DNA from 4 places in the Streptomyces sp. NPDC001002 genome. Region 1 is predicted to be linked to each of the others. Evidence: riboswitches for the same ligand, from Rfam matches in the RefSeq annotation. Region 1 holds a riboswitch; each other region holds the start of a gene.
The links. Region 1 has a riboswitch for cyclic di-AMP ahead of ACWDR3_RS39375 (transglycosylase family protein). Riboswitches for the same ligand answer to the same signal wherever they lie in the genome.
Positions count from the first base shown of each region.

Region 2: another riboswitch for cyclic di-AMP. It lies ahead of ACWDR3_RS26475 (M23 family metallopeptidase); the one in region 1 lies ahead of ACWDR3_RS39375 (transglycosylase family protein).
Region 3: another riboswitch for cyclic di-AMP. It lies ahead of ACWDR3_RS20120 (transglycosylase SLT domain-containing protein); the one in region 1 lies ahead of ACWDR3_RS39375 (transglycosylase family protein).
Region 4: another riboswitch for cyclic di-AMP. It lies ahead of ACWDR3_RS23560 (M23 family metallopeptidase); the one in region 1 lies ahead of ACWDR3_RS39375 (transglycosylase family protein).

Region 1 covers NZ_JBSFLV010000146.1:17,837-22,302, forward strand. Annotated here, with positions in the region: gene ACWDR3_RS39365 (cytochrome P450 family protein) at 1-730, shown strand, start outside; gene ACWDR3_RS39370 (transglycosylase family protein) at 923-1,885, shown strand; cyclic di-AMP (ydaO/yuaA leader) riboswitch at 2,101-2,268, shown strand; gene ACWDR3_RS39375 (transglycosylase family protein) at 2,273-2,974, shown strand; partial or broken gene eno (phosphopyruvate hydratase) at 3,292-4,466, shown strand, end outside.
Region 2 covers NZ_JBSFLV010000062.1:31,380-35,845, forward strand. Annotated here, with positions in the region: gene ACWDR3_RS26470 (alpha-galactosidase) at 1-1,355, shown strand, start outside; cyclic di-AMP (ydaO/yuaA leader) riboswitch at 1,662-1,833, shown strand; gene ACWDR3_RS26475 (M23 family metallopeptidase) at 1,836-2,837, shown strand; gene ACWDR3_RS26480 (SGNH/GDSL hydrolase family protein) at 3,104-3,889, shown strand; gene ACWDR3_RS26485 (TetR/AcrR family transcriptional regulator) at 4,001-4,466, opposite strand, start outside.
Region 3 covers NZ_JBSFLV010000041.1:12,122-16,587, reverse strand. Annotated here, with positions in the region: gene ACWDR3_RS20130 (peptide MFS transporter) at 1-130, shown strand, start outside; gene ACWDR3_RS20125 (CocE/NonD family hydrolase) at 189-2,183, shown strand; cyclic di-AMP (ydaO/yuaA leader) riboswitch at 2,455-2,618, shown strand; gene ACWDR3_RS20120 (transglycosylase SLT domain-containing protein) at 2,622-3,104, shown strand; gene ACWDR3_RS20115 (HAD family hydrolase) at 3,216-4,031, opposite strand; gene ACWDR3_RS20110 (LacI family DNA-binding transcriptional regulator) at 4,120-4,466, opposite strand, start outside.
Region 4 covers NZ_JBSFLV010000051.1:38,238-42,703, forward strand. Annotated here, with positions in the region: gene ACWDR3_RS23545 (dihydrofolate reductase family protein) at 1-393, shown strand, start outside; gene ACWDR3_RS23550 (alginate lyase family protein) at 499-1,725, shown strand; tRNA gene ACWDR3_RS23555 (tRNA-Met) at 1,815-1,888, shown strand; cyclic di-AMP (ydaO/yuaA leader) riboswitch at 2,203-2,360, shown strand; gene ACWDR3_RS23560 (M23 family metallopeptidase) at 2,372-3,415, shown strand; gene ACWDR3_RS23565 (aldo/keto reductase) at 3,543-4,466, shown strand, end outside.

The sequences.
Region 1 (4,466 bases):
CCGGCACGGAGGCGGGCCGCGGGGCGGGGTCGCGCGGTCCGTGAAGAAGATGCGTGGGTATCTCCTCGACCTCATTCACAAGAAGCGCGCGGCCCTGCCCGCCGAGCCCGCGCCCGGCGAGGACCTCATCTCCGGCCTCATCCGCGCCTCGGACGAGGGCGAGCACCTCACCGAGAACGAGGCCGCGGCGATGGCGTTCATCCTGCTCTTCGCCGGCTTCGAGACCACCGTCAACCTGATCGGCAACGGCACGTACGCCCTCCTCACCCACCCCGAGCAGCGCACCCTCCTCCAGGACTCCCTGGCCGCGGGCGAACGCGGTCTGCTGGAGACCGGCGTGGAGGAACTCCTGCGCTACGACGGCCCGGTGGAGCTGGCGACCTGGCGATTCGCCACGCAGCAACTCACCGTCGGCGGGCAGGACATCGCGGCCGGCGACCCCGTTCTCGTCGTCCTCGCGGCGGCCGACCGGGATCCGGAGCGGTTCGCCGAGCCCGACACCCTCGACCTCTCGCGCCGGGACAACCAGCACCTGGGGTACGGCCACGGCATCCACTACTGCCTCGGCGCGCCGCTCGCCCGGCTGGAGGGACAGACCGCGCTGGCCACGCTGCTGACCCGGCTGCCGGACCTCCGACTCGCCGTGGATCCGGCCGAGTTGAGATGGCGCGGGGGACTCATCATGCGTGGACTGCGCACGCTGCCGGTCGAGTTCACGCCACCCGGGTGACCGGATCGTCACTGTGCGGGCGCACGTGTCCACCTGCGCAAACATGACGCGCATTCAACTCTGTGATCTTCACGTGATCTACGCGGCATTAACTTGTGACAAGCAATGGACTGCCTATACGTTCACCGTTCAAGTGCGGTGCCCAGCACCATGCGTCGCACTCGTCACCACTGTCTTCTGAAAGGCCCCCGCATGCTCTCCGGGAACGGTCGTCACCGTCGCCCCCGCCAGGCTCCGGCCCTCCTCGTCGCGGCCGGTGTGACGGGCTCCGCCATCGCCATCCCGCTCCTCGGCGCGGTGAGCGCCAGCGCGGCCGACGGCACCACCTGGGACAAGGTGGCGAACTGCGAGACCGGCGGCTCCTGGAGCCAGAACGACGGGACCGGTTTCTACGGCGGCCTCAAGCTGTCGCAGGACGACTGGGAGCAGTACGGCGGTCTCGACTACGCCTCGCGCCCCGACCTGGCCAGCCGCAACCAGCAGATAGCCGTCGCCGAGAAGATCCTGGACGACCAGGGCGTGGGCGCGTTCCACACCTGCGGGCTGACCGCGGGACTGTCGGCGGACGACGGGTCGACCGACATCGACACCGGGATCCTGGACGACTCGTCCGACCCCTCCTCGGGCTCCTCGGACGGTTCCGGCTCCACCGGCCTGTCCAACACTCCCGGCGGCACGTCCGACGACTCGTCCTCGACGGACTCGTCCACATCGCCGTCGGCCTCACCTGACTCTTCGTCCGATTCCTCGACCAACCCTGACGAATCGGACGAGTACCTCTCGCCCTCCGACTCCCCGTCCGAGTCGGCGAGCGGTTCACAGGGAAGCGACAGTCCGTCGACAGATCGGGCGAAGGGTGACGACTCGGACAAGTCCGAGCAGGCCGTGGGCTCTTGGAGCCTGGTCGACACCGGCGCGATCGGCTCCGGCAAGCACCGCGGCGCCAGCGCCGACGAGGATGCGGTCGGCACCGACAAGGGAGGGTCCGCGCAGGGGTCGTACACCGTCCGTGGTGGTGACACTCTCGCCTCCATCGCCGACTCCCTTGGCCTGGACGGCGGGTGGCGTGCGCTCTACGCCGAGAACAAGCAGGCCATCGGCGCGAACCCGAACGACATCGCGGCCGGTCAGACCCTGAACCTTCCCGGCGAATAGGGTCGGACAAGGGCCGAACGGGACGAAAAGCGACGGGAGTTAACGACGGTCTTCGGACTGAATGTCCGGTTTGGTGAAAGTGTGGGATGACTCTCAGAAGCCCTGATCGTCTTTGAGTTTCCGCGGAATCCGTGTCTACGGTCATCACCGTTCGTCAACACGGACCCCGAATGCCGCAACGCCGAATCCTGCCAGCGGCCGTAGGGAACAGTCGTCGCTTCACAGCGCCGTAGGCAGGAGCGGGGGACCCAGGTAAGTGCCGGGCCCGGCAGACAGTGCCGGAACCGGCTTGGGGTGAAGTCGTGCGCCGAGAGACGCGCGGCCGGGCAACTCACACGGCCCGAACCCGACAGCTCACCTCGCAGGCGTCGGTGAGGGGATCTCCGCATGCTGTTTTCCAGCAAGGGCAAGCACCGTCGTCCGTCCAAGGCCACCCGCGTCGCCACGCTCGCCGGCGTGACCGGTGTCGCCATCGCCGCCCCGCTCATGGCGGCCGGCAACGCCTCCGCCGCCACCGCCTCCGAGTGGGACACCGTCGCCCAGTGCGAGTCCGGCGGCAACTGGTCCATCAACACCGGCAACGGCTACTTCGGCGGTCTGCAGTTCTCCGCCTCGACCTGGGCCGCCTACGGCGGTACCCAGTATGCGGCGCAGGCCAACCAGGCCAGCAAGGCGCAGCAGATCACCGTCGCCGAGAAGGTGCTCGCCTCCCAGGGCAAGGGCGCCTGGCCGGTCTGCGGCACGGGCCTGTCCGGTGCCACGTACAACGGCGGCAGCTCGTCGAACTCCTCCAGCTCCTCGAACAACAGCAGCTCTTCGAGCAGCGGCACCAGCACCCGCTCGAACGACTCGACCAGCACCTCCCGCTCCGCCGACCGTCCGGCCGCGAAGAAGACCGTCACCACCCCGACCGGCAAGAAGGTCAAGAAGGGCGACGGCGAGTACAAGGTCGTCAAGGGCGACACCCTCAGCACGATCGCCGAGAAGCACAAGGTCAAGGGCGGCTGGGAGAAGCTGTTCAAGCTGAACAAGGACATCGTCGAGGACGCGGACCTCATCTACCCGGGTCAGCAGCTGCACCTCAAGTGACAGCCGGACCCTGGGCCGGACCTCTGGTGACAGGGACCTGGTAGCTGAACCACAGCGGCCCGACAGCCGTGTCCTCCATCATGGATGACACGTGAGGGCCTCCCCCGTCCCCACGGACTCCCCGCCTCGGTGCGTGTTCCCCCGTACGCACCGGGGCGGGGTTCTTTTTGCCCCTCTGCTTTGTTTCGTTCGGAAACAATTTGCTCCCGGTTCTGTCCAAGGGGCGGCCCATCGGCTGGCTGTTCGCCCCGGGACGGTTAGGCTCGGTCTCGCAGAGCCATCGCGGCCCGCGTAGCCGCGTCACATTGAAGAAGGAGATGCTCGTGCCGTCCATCGACGTCGTCGTAGCCCGGGAAATCCTGGACTCCCGAGGCAACCCCACGGTCGAGGTCGAGGTCGGCCTCGACGACGGCAGCACGGGTCGTGCCGCCGTCCCCTCCGGCGCCTCCACGGGTGCCTTCGAGGCCATCGAGCTGCGTGACGGTGACCCCAACCGCTACCAGGGCAAGGGCGTCGAGAAGGCCGTCCTCGCCGTGATCGAGCAGATCGGCCCGGAGCTGGTCGGTTACGACGCCACCGAGCAGCGCCTGATCGACCAGGCGATGTTCGACCTGGACGCCACCGACAACAAGGGCTCGCTCGGCGCCAACGCCATCCTCGGCGTCTCCCTCGCCGTCGCGCACGCCGCCTCCGAGGCCAGCGACCTCCCGCTCTTCCGCTACCTGGGCGGCCCGAACGCGCACCTGCTGCCGGTGCCGATGATGAACATCCTGAACGGCGGCTCGCACGCCGACTCCAACGTGGACATCCAGGAGTTCATGATCGCCCCGATCGGCGCGGAGTCCTTCTCCGAGGCCCTGCGCTGGGGTGCCGAGGTCTACCACACCCTCAAGAAGGTCCTGAAGAACAAGGGCCTGTCCACCGGCCTCGGCGACGAGGGCGGCTTCGCCCCGAACCTGGACTCCAACCGCGCCGCGCTCGACCTCATCCTTGAGGCGATCAAGCAGGCCGGCTACATCCCGGGCGAGCAGATCGCGCTCGCGCTCGACGTCGCCGCGTCCGAGTTCTACAACGAGGGCAAGTACGACTTCGAGGGCAAGTCCCGCTCGGCCGCCGAGATGACCGAGTACTACGAGGAGCTCGTGGCGGCGTACCCGCTCGTCTCCATCGAGGACCCGCTGTACGAGGACGACTGGGCCGGCTGGAAGGTCCTCACCGACCGCCTCGGCGACAAGGTGCAGATCGTCGGCGACGACCTGTTCGTCACCAACCCGGAGCGCCTGGCCCGCGGCATCGAGGACGGCGCGGCCAACGCGCTGCTCGTCAAGGTGAACCAGATCGGCTCGCTCACCGAGACCCTGGACGCCGTCGAGCTGGCCCAGCGCAACGGCTTCAAGTGCATGATGTCCCACCGCTCCGGCGAGACCGAGGACGTCACCATCGCCGACCTCGCCGTCGCCACCAACTGCGCCGCGCCGCGTCCAGGCGGTCG
Region 2 (4,466 bases), on a different contig from region 1:
ACGGCGGTGTGGGCTACGACGAATCCGGGCTGCTGCGCCTGGCGGCCGGGGAGTCGTTCACGACCCCCGTCTTCGCCGGCCTGTGGAGCGACGGCGGCTTCGGCGGCGCGAGCCGCGCCTGGCACGCCTACCAGCGCGCGTACGTCATCCCGGACGCGGACCGGGACCGGCCCGTGCTGTTCAACTCCTGGGAGGCCACCGAGTTCGACATCTCCGAGGAGCAGCAGGGCACCCTCGCCCGGCAGGCCGCGGCGATCGGCGTCGAGCTCTTCGTGGTCGACGACGGCTGGTTCGGCAAGCGCGTCAACGACCGGGCCGGACTCGGCGACTGGACGCCCAACCCCGACCGCTTCCCCGGGGGCCTCAAGCCGCTCGCCGACGAGGTGCACGCGCTCGGCATGCAGTTCGGCATCTGGGTCGAGCCCGAGATGGTCAACGCGGACAGCGACCTGTACCGCGCGCACCCCGACTGGGTGCAGTTCCAACCGGGACGAAAGCGGACGGAGTTCCGCAATCAGCTCGTACTCAACCTGGCCCGGCCGGACGTCCAGGAGTACCTCTGGGAGAAGCTCGACGCCATCCTCTCCAGCGCCCCGATCGACTACGTCAAGTGGGACTTCAACCGCTGCTTCACCGACGCGGGCTGGCCCGGCGAGGCGTACCCGCAGCGGCTGTGGATCGACCACGTGCGCGCGCTGTACGCCCTGTTGGACCGGCTGCGGGCGGCCCACCCGGGGGTCTCCTTCGAGTCCTGCTCGGGCGGCGGCGGCAGGATCGACCTCGGGATCATGAGCCGTACGGACGAGGTGTGGACCTCGGACAACACCGACCCGCTGGACCGGCTCGCCATCCAGCACGGCTTCACCCAGATCCACCCCGCGCGCGTGATGGCCGCCTGGGTCACCGACAGCCCCAACACCCAGCTCAACGACCGGGTCAGCTCGCTGCGCTTCCGGTTCGTGAGCTCCATGGCGGGCGTGCTGGGGGTCGGCGGAGACCTCGCCAAGTGGTCCGAGGAGGAGCTGGCCGAGGCGGGCGGCTGGGTGGCCCTCTACAAGGAGATCCGGCACATCGTGCAGCGCGGTGACCTTCACCGTCTGCGGGCCCCGCAGGGCGGGCTCAGTGCCGTCCAGTACGTGCTCGGGGACGAGACCGTGGTCCTGGCCTGGCTTCAGGCGCAGAGCTACGGCGAGCCCGTGCCGGCGGTGCGGCTGCGCGGACTGGACCCGACAGCGTCGTACGAATGCCTCGAAACGGGCGAAGTTCACAGGGGTGCCGTACTGCTGCATCACGGACTGCGGACCGGGCTGCGCGGCGACTTCGATGCGACGGTTCTCCGACTCCGTCGCATCTGACTCTTCTGTCCGAATTGGCGCCTTGGTTCGCCTTCGTTCCAACTCGCTCTGGAATAAGGCGGACTGGGGTGACGTCACGTGAGGAGCGTCATATCCGTGACCGTGCGTGGTTCTGCATGTCCACGTAATTCACGTGCTTTTCAAGGGTGTTTGTGCCTGGTGGCGGGTCCTTAATTCACGCAGGGTGACCGTGAATTCTCACAAGGGATCAAGAGAAACGTATTCACAGGGAACCTCTACTTGTTCCTTCGCGTCCTGGTCGCTTACGTTCGCCACCAATCCGGACGGACGCCCAATCCTGCCGCCGACCGGAGTCCGCTCAACTCACCCGTGAACGGCAGGAGCGGGGGACCCACAGGTACAACCGCCTGTTCCGGTCTCCGGAAGAGGCTTGGGGTAAAGCCGTGCCGAAAAGCGCGGCCGGGCATCTCCAGCTCGCACCCGACAGCTCACCTCGCAGGCGCCGGAGAGGAATTCGTCATGCCCGCGAAGGGTAAGCACCGTCGCCCCAAGTCCCAGCGCCTGACCCGCACCATCGCCGTCGCCGGCACCGGGGGCGCCGCGCTCGCCCTCCCGCTGATGGGGGCCACCGGCGCCCACGCGGCCACCTCCGAATCGGCTTCCCAGGGCGTTTCGGAAAAGGCCGTCCAGTCGCTTCCGGCCGCCGAGAATGCGTCGGTCCAGCAGAAGTCGACGGCACAGAAGTCCGCCAAGAAGAGCACAGCCAACACCCAAGGTGTGCGCACCTATTCGGTGCGATCCGGTGACTGGCTGGCGAAGATCGCCGACGAGGAGAACGTCACCGGCGGCTGGCAGAAGCTCTACTCGGACAACCGTGAGGCGGTCGGCGACGACCCGTCGCTCATCCACCCCGGCCTGAAGCTCACGCTCGGCAAGAAGGCCGCGACCGGCACCACCGACTCGTCGCCCTCTTCCTCGTCCTCTTCTTCGTCGTCCTCGAAGAATTCGGGCTCGTCGTCCTCGAAGGACTCCTCCTCGAAGAGTTCCTCCTCGGACAGCCAGGCCTCCTCGAACTCGACGAGCACGCAGTCCGCCGACTCCGCGAGCTCCAGCGGCTACACCCTCCCGGTCACCGGTGCCACCATCGGCACCGGCTACCGCGTGGCCGGCAGTATGTGGTCCAGCGGCTACCACACGGGCGTCGACTTCGTCGTCCCGACCGGCACCTCGCTCAAGGCCGTCGCCGCGGGCACGGTCGTCTCCGCGGGCTGGGGCGGCGCGTACGGCAACCAGGTCGTCATCAAGCTGAACGACGGCTACTACGCCCAGTACGCCCACCTCTCGCAGCTCTCCGTCTCGGCCGGCCAGACCGTGACCGAGGGCCAGCAGGTCGGCCTCTCCGGCGCGACCGGCAACGTGACCGGACCGCACCTGCACTTCGAGATCCGTACGACCCCGGACTACGGGTCCGACGTGGACCCGGTCGCCTACCTCCGTACGAAGGGTGTCGCCGTCGGCTGACGCGCCCCCTGAACCACCTGCCTGACACGCTGCCGAAGGCCGGATCCCGATCCCCGGGTCCGGCCTTCGGTGTGACGTGGTGCCGCCTTCGGCAGGGCGTTCCAGCCGTCAACAGCCGTGGCCGGAAAGCTATTCCTGGTTTGGTGAACACTTTAGGAGTGGCTTATCTCACCGCACGTCAACCCCTTCCTACGGTCGCGTAGGTCACATTCGAAGGTGAATCATGTTCGCTTGTGGCAGACGATTCGAAGAATGACAGCAGATCAGTGATCGGGTCGTACGTTGCGGTGGGGGACAGCTTCACCGAAGGCGTCGGCGACCCCGGCCCCGACGGGGCGATGGTCGGTTGGGCCGACCGGTTCGCGGTACTGCTCGCGGACCGGGAGCCCGAGGGCCACTTCACGTACAACAACCTCGCCGTACGCGGAAAGCTGCTCGACCAGATCGTGGCGGACCAGCTTCCGCAGGCGCTCGAACTCGCCCCGGACCTGATCTCCTTCAGCGCCGGCGGCAACGACATCATCCGGCCCGGCACCGACCCCGACGAGGTCGCCGAGCGGTTCGAGCTGGCGATCGCCCGGCTCACCGAGTCGGCCGGCACCGTCCTGGTGACGACCGGCTTCGACACCCGAGGCGTCCCCGTGCTCAAGCATCTGCGCGGCAAGATCGCCACCTACAACGGACATGTGCGCGCGGTCGCCGACCGGTACGGCTGTCCCGTGCTCGACCTGTGGTCCCTCAAGACCGTCCAGGACCGCCGGGCCTGGGACGACGACCGGCTGCACCTCTCGCCCGAGGGGCACACGCGCGTGGCGCTGCGCGCGGGCCAGGTGCTCGGTCTGGAGGTACCGGCCGACCCGGACCAGGCCTGGCCCCCGCTGCCGCCCCGCGGCACCCTGGAGGTCCGGCGGGACGACGTGCACTGGGCGCGCGAGTACCTGGTGCCGTGGATCGGACGGCGGCTGCGCGGCGAGTCGTCGGGCGACCACGTCACGGCGAAGGGCGCGCTGTCCCCGGACGACATCAAGTCGCGGATCGCCCGGGTGGCTTGACGGGTGCCAGCGGTGTGGGCCGTGCCGACCTGAAACGGCGCGGCCCACACCGCTGGAGTATCGAGGCGATCGACCCCGCGGTGGCGGGGTGACCGGGGGAGAGGGTGGCTCTCAGCGGTCGGACGCGGTCAACGCCTCCTGCGCGAGACCCAGTTCCCGGGCCACCGCCTCGTCCACCCACTCCTGCGCCCGCGCCCGCGGCACCGCGCCGGGGTACGACGTCAGCTGGACGGCGAGCCCGTCGAGCAGGGCCGTGAGGCGCAGAGCCGTGCCGTGCGGGTCGGGGCAGTGGAACTCGCCGGCGGCGACGCCCTCCGCGATGACCTCGGCGAGCGCGGCCTTCCACTGCCGGTCCAGGTCCCGGGTGACCTCCCGCAGCGCGGGCTCGCGCAGCGCCGCCGCCCAGCCCTCGATCCACAGCCGCCAGCCCTTGGCCGGGCCGGTCGGCGCGTACCAGCGCACCGCCGAGCGCAGCCGTCGCAGCGCCGTCGTGCGGCGGCCGAGCAGCTTGCGCAGATGGGCGAGGTCGTCCTCGGCGGCGTACGTGAACGCGGCAGCGACCAGTTTCTCCTTCGTG
Region 3 (4,466 bases), on a different contig from region 1:
GGTGAAGCTCTACGACGACGTCTCCAAGCCGGCCTACTTCGGCGTCAACGGCGCGATCGCGGTGGCCGCGGGCCTCGCGGTGATCGCCGCGGCGCCCTGGCTGCGCCGCACGATGCACCCGGTCCACTGAAGCCGAGTCCATTACAGCCGAGTCCACTGAAGCCCACGCAGCCACTGGGGTCACGCTCATGCACATCAGAACGTCCTTCCCGTACGAGACGACTCACGAGGACCTCCGTGTCCGGCTGCCCGACGGAACGCGGTTGTACGCCCGCGTATGGCGCCCGCTCACCGAGGAGCCCGTACCGGCGCTCCTCGAATACCTGCCGTACCGCCTGACCGACTGGACCGCGCCCCGCGACGCCCAGCGCCACCCCTGGTACGCCGGGCACGGCTACGCCTCCGTCCGGGTCGACGTGCGCGGGCACGGCAACAGCGAGGGCATGCCGGGTGACGAGTACTCGGCGACCGAGCTGGCCGACGGGGTGGAAGTGGTCAACTGGCTTGCCGCGCAGCCCTGGTGCGACGGCAAGGTGGGCATGTTCGGCATCTCCTGGGGCGGCTTCAACTCCCTCCAGCTGGCGGCCCTCGCACCCGAGCCGCTCAAGGCGGTCGTCACCGTCTGCTCCACGGACGACCGTTATGACAACGACGTGCACTACATGGGTGGTTCCGCCCTCGCCGTCGACATGCACGCGTGGGCGGCGACCATGCTCGCCTTCGTCTCCCGCCCGCCGGACCCGCTCCATGTGGGCGAGGAATGGCGGGACATGTGGCTCAAACGCCTGGAGGCCGTCGACCCCTTCATCCACACCTGGCTCGCCCACCAGACCCGGGACGACTACTGGCGGCACGGCAGCGTCTGCGAGGACTACGGCGCGATCGACGCGGCCGTCCTGGCGGTGGGCGGCTGGCACGACCCGTACCGCGACACCGTGCTGCGGCTCGTCGAGCACCTTCCGGCGGACCGGGTACGGGGGCTGATCGGCCCCTGGTCCCACCAGTACCCGGACCGCGGCCTGCCGCCGGGCCCGGCGATCGGCTTCCTCCAGGAGACCCTGCGCTGGTGGGACCACTGGCTGAAGGGCAAGGACACCGGCGTCATGGCCGACCCCCTGCTGCGCTCCTACGTCAGCGACGCGCACCCGCCGGCCACGGTCTACGAGACCCTGCCCGGCCGCTGGGTCGGCGAGCCGGCCTGGCCCTCGCCGCACGTCAAGACGACGACGTACGGGCTGCGTGGCGCACCCGCGATCGTGCGGTCGCCCATGCACACGGGGGTGGACGCGGGCCGGTTCTTCCCCTTCGGGAACGACGCCGATCTGCCGCCGGACCAGCGGGACGAGGACGCGCGCTCGGCGTGCTTCGAGTTCGAGGTGCCGGCGGAGACCTGGGTGCTGGGGCGGCCGAGGGTGCGGTTGCGGCTGACCTCGGAGGTGGCGCGGGGGCAGGTGATCGCCCGGCTGTGCGATGTGGCGCCGGACGGAGCGTCGACGCTGATCACGCGCGGGGTGCTGAATCTGTCGGCGCGGTTCGGCCGGGAGCGGGCGGTGCCCTGGACGCCGGGCGCGGTGGAGGACGTGACCTTCGAGCTGAACGGCATCGGGTACGCCGTCCCGGCCGGGCATCGCATCCGGCTCGCGGTGTCCTCGGCGTACTGGCCGTGGATCTGGCCCCAGCCGGAGTCGGCGGCCGGCTTCACGATGGACCCGGAGGGCAGCGCGCTCGAACTCCCGGTGCGGGAACGGGAATCGACGGACGGCATTCGCTTCGAGGGGCCCGAGGAGGCCGAGCCGCTCGGGGTCAACTACCCGGCCACGTTGGACGAGCCGCGGCCCGAGCGGGTGGTCGTGCGGGATGTCGCGAAGGGTGAGTGGCGGCTGGAGGTGGACCCGCGGTACGGCGGGACCCGGGTGTATCCGGACGGGTTGGAGTTCACCGAGGACGCGCTGGAGACGTACACGATCGACGAGTCGGATCCGTTGTCGGCGCGTACGCGGTCCGACTGGTCGATCCGGCTGCATCGGCCGGAGCAGGCCTGGGACACCACCGTGCGCACCCGGTCGGAGATTACGTGCGACGAAACGGAATTTATTACCTCGAATGAGGTGATCTGCACCGAAGGCGGTGAGGTGATCTTTCATCGGACCTGGGAGAAGAGGATTCCGAGAACTGCCAGTTGAGGATGAATGCCCGTTTTGCCGTTCTTAATCCTGCCGTGACTTGGGTCACGCGTTTCTGTGTATGCCCTGTGCCCCGACATGTCGGCGTTTCTCCTTCCGCCGCTTGCCAGTTGACTCTTGGCAGGCGCAAAGGATCAAGCGCCCCATAGGCCTCAGACCAAGGTCAATAGGGTCGATGTGTGAATCCGGTACTTGTTCCGGACATGTGCTCTCGCATACGTTCCCGCCCTGTCGGGTGGAACGCCGAATCCTGCCGCCGCCCGGCATCCCAGTCACGAACTCACCGCACGGCAGGAGCGGGGGACCCAGGTAAGTCGCCGGACCGGTCAGCGCGACCGGGACGGCTTGGGGTTAAGTCGCGTCCGCAAGGGCGTGGCCGGGCACCTCCCAGCCCGAACCCGACAGCTCACCTCGCAGGCGACGGAGAGGAACCTCGTCATGCCTGCATCCGCTCAGCACCGTCGCAGCCGCAACTCCCGCCTCGCCCGCAAGCTCGCCGTGCTCGGCACGGGGGCCGCGGTGCTCGCCCTCCCCGTCATCGGCGCGACCACCGCGTCCGCGGCTCCCTCGTCGACGGTGACCGCCGCGTCGCTGGGGTACTCCAACACCCTCGACGGCTGGATCCGCGCCTCGCTCCAGGTCATGGCGCAGAACGGGATCCCGGGCACGTACGACGGCATCTACCGCAACGTGATCCGTGAGTCGTCCGGCAATCAGTACGCCATCAACAACTGGGACTCCAACGCGGTGGCCGGCACCCCGTCCAAGGGCCTGCTCCAGGTGATCGACCCGACCTTCGCCGCGTACCACGTGGCCGGCACGTCCTTCGACCCGTACGACCCGGTCGCGAACATCACGGCGGCCTGCAACTACGCGGCGGCGGTTTACGGCTCGATCGACAACGTCTACGGGGCGTACTGACTCCGTCGGATCGGCCGCGATGGGAAGTGCCGCGATGTGTTCGTTTGCGGCTGCGGCGCCGTCGTGGCTGGTCGCGCAGTTCCCCGCGCCCCTGAAGGCCCTTCGGGCCTATCAGGGGCGCTGTGGGAATAGTCGTTCCAGGACTACGGCGATGCCGTCGTCCTCGTTCGACGTCGTCACCTCGTCTGCCACCGCCTTGAGTTCGGGGTGGGCGTTGGCCATGGCCACTCCGTGGGCGGCCCAGTCGAACATGGGGATGTCGTTGGGCATGTCGCCGAAGGCGATCGTCTCGTGCGGGCCCAGGCCCAGGTGGCGGGCGGCCAGGGCGAGGCCGGTCGCCTTGGTGACGCCGCATGGCTGGAGTTCGACGGTGCCGGGTCCCGACATGGTGACGGTGGCCAGTGAACCCACCACTGTGCGGGCCGTCGTGGCCAACTCGTCGTCGGACAGGTCGGGATGGCGCAGCAGCACCTTGCTGATCGGTTCGTGCCACAGGTCGTCGCGGCGGCCGACCTGGACGGCGGGCAGGGTGGGGTGCGGCATGAGGTAGCCGGGTTCGATGAGCGTGAGTCCGTCGACGCCGTCCTGGTCCACGGCCGCGTACACCTGCCCGACCTCCGCCTCGATCTTGCCGAGCGCGGTCTCGGCCAACTCCCGGTCCAGGGTGACCGACCAGAGCAGCCGGTCCGCGCCGGCGTCGTACACCTGCGCGCCCTGCCCGCACACCGCGAGCCCCCTGCTCCCCAGGTCGTCGAGGAGCGGTCGCACTCTCGGGGCCGGCCGTCCGGTCACGACGAGATGGCGGGCCCCGGCGCCGACCGCCCGCGCGAGCGCGGCGAGAGACCGGTCGGAGAGGGTGTCGTCGCCCCGGAGCAGGGTGCCGTCCAGATCCGTGGCGATGAGTGAATATGCGAGGGGTGCGGCCATGATCAGAGAATACGGATGGAAAGCCCGGCTAACTCGACGCGAACCGGACGGTTGCTGACTACATGTGCGTGGACAACCGGAGTTCGGGTCACGCCGACTCCCTGATCACCAACTCCGTCGGCAGCAGCACCCCCGCCGTGTCCTCGCCGGCGATCTGCGCGAGCAGCATGCGGACCATCTCGGCGCTGATGCGGTCGTAGGGCTGGCGCATGGTGGTGAGCGCCGGGGTGCCCGCGGTGGCCGCGGCCGAGTCGTCGAAGCCGCCGACAGCGATGTCATCGGGGACCGAACGGCCGGACTGCTGAAGGGTGTTGACGACGCCGAGGGCCATGAGGTCGGAGGCCACGAACACCGCGTCGATGTCCGGGGTCCGGTCCAGGAGTGCGCGGGCGGCCCGCTCGCCGCCGGTGCGGCGGTAGTCGCCCTCGACGACGA
Region 4 (4,466 bases), on a different contig from region 1:
CCCTCCACCACCGCCTTCAGCGTCGGCGCGGTGGTGGTCGCCGCCGACGGCACGGAGCTGGCCCGCGGCCACTCCCGAGAGGCCGGCGACCCGGTGGTCCACGCCGAGGAGGCGGCCCTGGCCAAGCTCGCCCCGACGGACCCCCGCCTTCCGTCCGCCACGATCTACAGCAGCCTCGAACCCTGCGCCCACCGAGCCTCCCGCCCCAAGCCCTGCGCCCAGCTCATCCTCGACGCGGGGGTACGCCGAGTGGTGACGGCCTGGCGCGAGCCGGACACGTTCGTGACGGCGGCGGACGGGAACGGGTTGTTGGCGGGGCGGGGGGTCGAGGTGGTGGTGATCCCGGAGTACGAGGAGCGAGCGAAGGCGCCCAACTCCCACCTCCTGGCCTGACGTCCACCCCTGCCCTGTCGGTCCAATCGGCCCAACAGATCCTGCGCCCCACTCCCCGAACGGTCACTCTGCGAGAGACCCGAATGGACATAAGCGGAGGAAAAGATGGCCGTGAGGTCACTCACAAGACGAGCCGCCGCGCTCCTGATCGCGCCCCTTCTCACCGTGACCGTCGCCTCGTGCGGCAGCGCGGACCCCGGTACCCGGACCATGGCCCGCGCCCTCCCCCCGGACGCCACGTTCACCCACCCCGGCGTGCTCGTCAGCAAGGCGCAGCTGGACACCGTACGAAAGAACGTCACCGCCGGGAAGCAGCCGTGGCTGAAGGCGTTCCTGGACATGCGGGACAGCAAGTACGGGTCGTACAAGTACCGGCCCGAGCCGTACGAGAACGTCGACTGTCCCTGGGGCGGCAAGGTCGCGCAGGGGTGTGTGGAGGAGCGGGAGGACGCGATCGCCGCGTACACACAGGCACTGCTCTTCAGCGTCACCGGCAAGCAGGAGCACGCGCTGAAGGCGCGGGAGATCATGGACGCCTGGTCGGCGAAGATCAAGCGGCACTCCGAGGAGGACGCCGGACTGCAGACCGCGTGGGCCGGGTCGACATGGGCGCGGGCGGCGGAGATCGTGCGGTACGCGCCGGGTGCCGGGTGGCCGGCCGACCGGGTCGCACGGTTCGAGAAGATGCTGCGTACGGCGTATCAGCCGTACGTCACCGAGAAGCTGCCCGACTACAACGGCAACTGGGACCTCGCGATGACCGACGCGGCGATCGGCATCGCCGTCTTCACCAACGACCACAAGGCCTTCGACGCCGCCCTCGCCCGGTTCCGCGACCGCGTGCCCGCCTACTTCTACCTGGAGAAGGACGGCAAGGTCCCGCTCACCGTGGCCGGCTCGACCATGAACACGCCGCAGAAGCTGACGACGTACTGGTTCAAGCAGGGGACGTACAAAGACGGCGTCGCGCAGGAGACCTGCCGCAACTTCAAGCACGTCGGCTACTCGCTCGCCGCCACCGCGCACATCGCCGAGACCGCCTGGCACCAGGGCGTCGACCTGTACGGCGAGGTCAAGGACCGGCTGACCGCGGCGCTCGCCTTCCACGCCCGCTACCAGCTGGGCGAGAACCCGCCCGCGTGGCTGTGCGGCGGCAAGGTCGACCGGAACATGGGCCCCGACCTGGAGGTCGCCCTCAACCACCTGGAGGGCCGACTCGGCGGCTCCGTCCCGGCCGCCCACAAGCTGGCCGAGGAGACCCGCCCGGCCGGTACCGACGATCTCTTCGTCTCCTGGGAGACCCTGACCCACGCCGGAAACCCGGCGACCTGACCGGCCCGGTCGCTCCCCGGCCGCTCCCGTCCCGATCTCTCCTTGGTCACTCCCGTCCCGCGGATGGCGTACAGTGGAGAACACAACGGCGCGGGGTGGAGCAGCTCGGTAGCTCGCTGGGCTCATAACCCAGAGGTCGCAGGTTCAAATCCTGTCCCCGCTACTGACGGCACAGGGCCGGAGTCCAGATCATCGGATTCCGGCCCTGAGTCATTTCCCGCCCCTGTCTTCGGGCTCTCTTCGGCCGTTGTCACGCCCGGTGAGCAGGCGAATGCCCTCCGCCCAACAACTGACATCCCGTCAACAGCTCTGTTCATTCCCGGGCTTGGTCAACTCGCCCGATTTTCACCGGTCATGGCCCGAACGTCCTGCGTGAAAACGTTAATGATCAAGCCGAACAGCTTGGAATCCCCACCCCGTGTCTATTAACGTTCGATAACGCAGCGCGGTCGTCCCAGCCGTCACAAGAGTCGGCTCCGTGCGCACGCGCCGAATCCCGCAAGGGAACCGGGGAACCACCAACTTGGGGTGAATCGCGAGTAGTCCGTCGTGTACGCACGACCGGTTTACGCGCGTAGGAGACCTTCCTGCTCCGAACCCGTCAGCTAACCCGGTAGGCGAGAAGGAAGGAAAGGAGTACGCCCAGGTGGCGTCCAACCCCCCTGCCCCGGCGGCCCCGTCCGTGCCGAGCCAGCGTGACAACGAGACGTTCGGCTACGGCGGATACCGCACCGACGAGGGCCCTTGGGAGGAATGGAACCCCACCGAGGATTCCGTCCGCCCCAACCGCGGTCGCCACCGCGTCTCCAAGCAGCGCGGCGGCGGCGGGGGATTCGCCCGCAGCTCCACCGTCCTGGGCGTCGGTGTCATAGCCGCGGTGAGCGCGGGCGGCATGGCCAGCGCCAACACCGGCAAGCCGCCGGTCTCCATCTCCGTGCCCGACCTGCCGAACGTCGGCTCGGTCTTCGGCGAGACCTCCACCCCCGCCGCCAAGGGCTCCGCGACCGCCCTCAGCAGCGTCGGTGTGACCTCCACCGAGACCGAGCAGGGCACCAAGGACGCCGGCGAGGTGCTGCGCGACCGCATCATGGCGCAGGCCGAGTCCCAGCGCGTCCAGGTCGACAGCAAGGTCCAGTACGCCACCGAGGCCTCCCTCTCCAAGCAGGTCGACGAGGCCGCCGCGAAGGCGGAGAAGGCGGCCGCCGAGAAGGCCGCCGCCGCGAAGAAGAAGGCGGAGGCGGAGGCCAAGAAGAAGGCCGAGGCCGCGAAGCTGGCGGAACTGGCCACGCAGTACCGCCTGCCGGTCGCCTCCTACACGATCACCGGCACCTTCGGGCAGGCCGGTTCCCTGTGGTCCTCCGGCTACCACACGGGCCTCGACTTCGCCGCCCCCACGGGCACGCTCATCAAGGCCATCCACAGCGGCACCGTCACGGAGGCCGGCTGGGCTGGCTCGTACGGCTACCGCACGATCCTCACCCTCGACGACGGTACGGAGCTGTGGTTCTGCCACCAGTCGTCGATCGGCGTGAGCGTGGGCCAGAAGGTCGCCACCGGCGATGTCATCGGCCGCGTGGGCGCCACCGGCAACGTGACCGGGGCGCACCTGCACCTGGAGGTCCACCCGAACGGCCAGGCCGACGGGATCGACCCGATGGCGTGGCTGCGCAGCAAGGGCCTCACCCCCTGACACAGGCCGCTGTCGAAAAGCACCGATAGGCATCGCCAAGTTCCCGGAACAGCGGACTCCGCTTGTTTACGGGAACTTTGCGGCTCCCGCGGAAGACCGGTCTCCGCTGCCGGCGTTGATGTGAAGCATGACGTCCTCCTCTGCTTCTCTGCGCAAGCTCGGCTCCTCCGACCTGGAGGTCTTCCCCCTTTCCCTCGGCGGCAACGTCTTCGGCTGGACGGCCGACGAGGCGACCTCCTTCGCCGTCCTGGACGCCTACGCGGCGGCCGGCGGCAACTTCGTCGACACCGCCGACTCCTACACGGCCTGGATCGAGGGCAACTCCGGCGGCGAGTCCGAGACGATCATCGGCAAGTGGGTCAAGGCCCGCGGCAACCGCTCCGACATCGTCATCGCGACCAAGGTCAGCCAGCACCCCGACTACAAGGGCCTGTCCGGCGCGAATATCAAGGCCGCCGCCGACGCCTCGCTGCGCCGCCTGGAAACCGACTACATCGACCTCTACTACACCCACTTCGACCAGCCCGAGGTCCCGGTCGAGGAGATCATCGGCGCGCTCGACGAGCTGGTGCGGTCGGGCAAGGTACGCAACATCGCCGTCTCCAACATCACGCCGGAGCGGCTGCGGGAGTCCCTGGAGTTCTCCGACCGCGAGGACCTGGCCCGGTACGTGGCCATCCAGCCCCACTACAACCTGGTCTCCCGCGACACCTACGAGGGCGAGCTGCGGGACATCGCCGCCACCGCGGGCCTCGCCGCCGTCCCCTACTTCGCCCTGGCCGCCGGCTTCCTCACCGGGAAGTACCGGCCCGGTACGACGGTGGAGAGCGCGCGAGCGGGCCGCGCCGGCGCCTACCTGGAGTCGGAGCGGGGGCAGCGGGTGCTGACCGCCCTCGACGAGATCGCCGCCGCCCATGACGCGCAGGTCGCGACCGTGGCCCTGGCCTGGCTCGCCGCCCAGCCGACGGTGGCCGCCCCGATCGCGTCCGCCCGCACGCTTGAGCAGCTGCCCGCCCTGCTGGCGGTGGCGGACCTGACCCTGACGGAGACG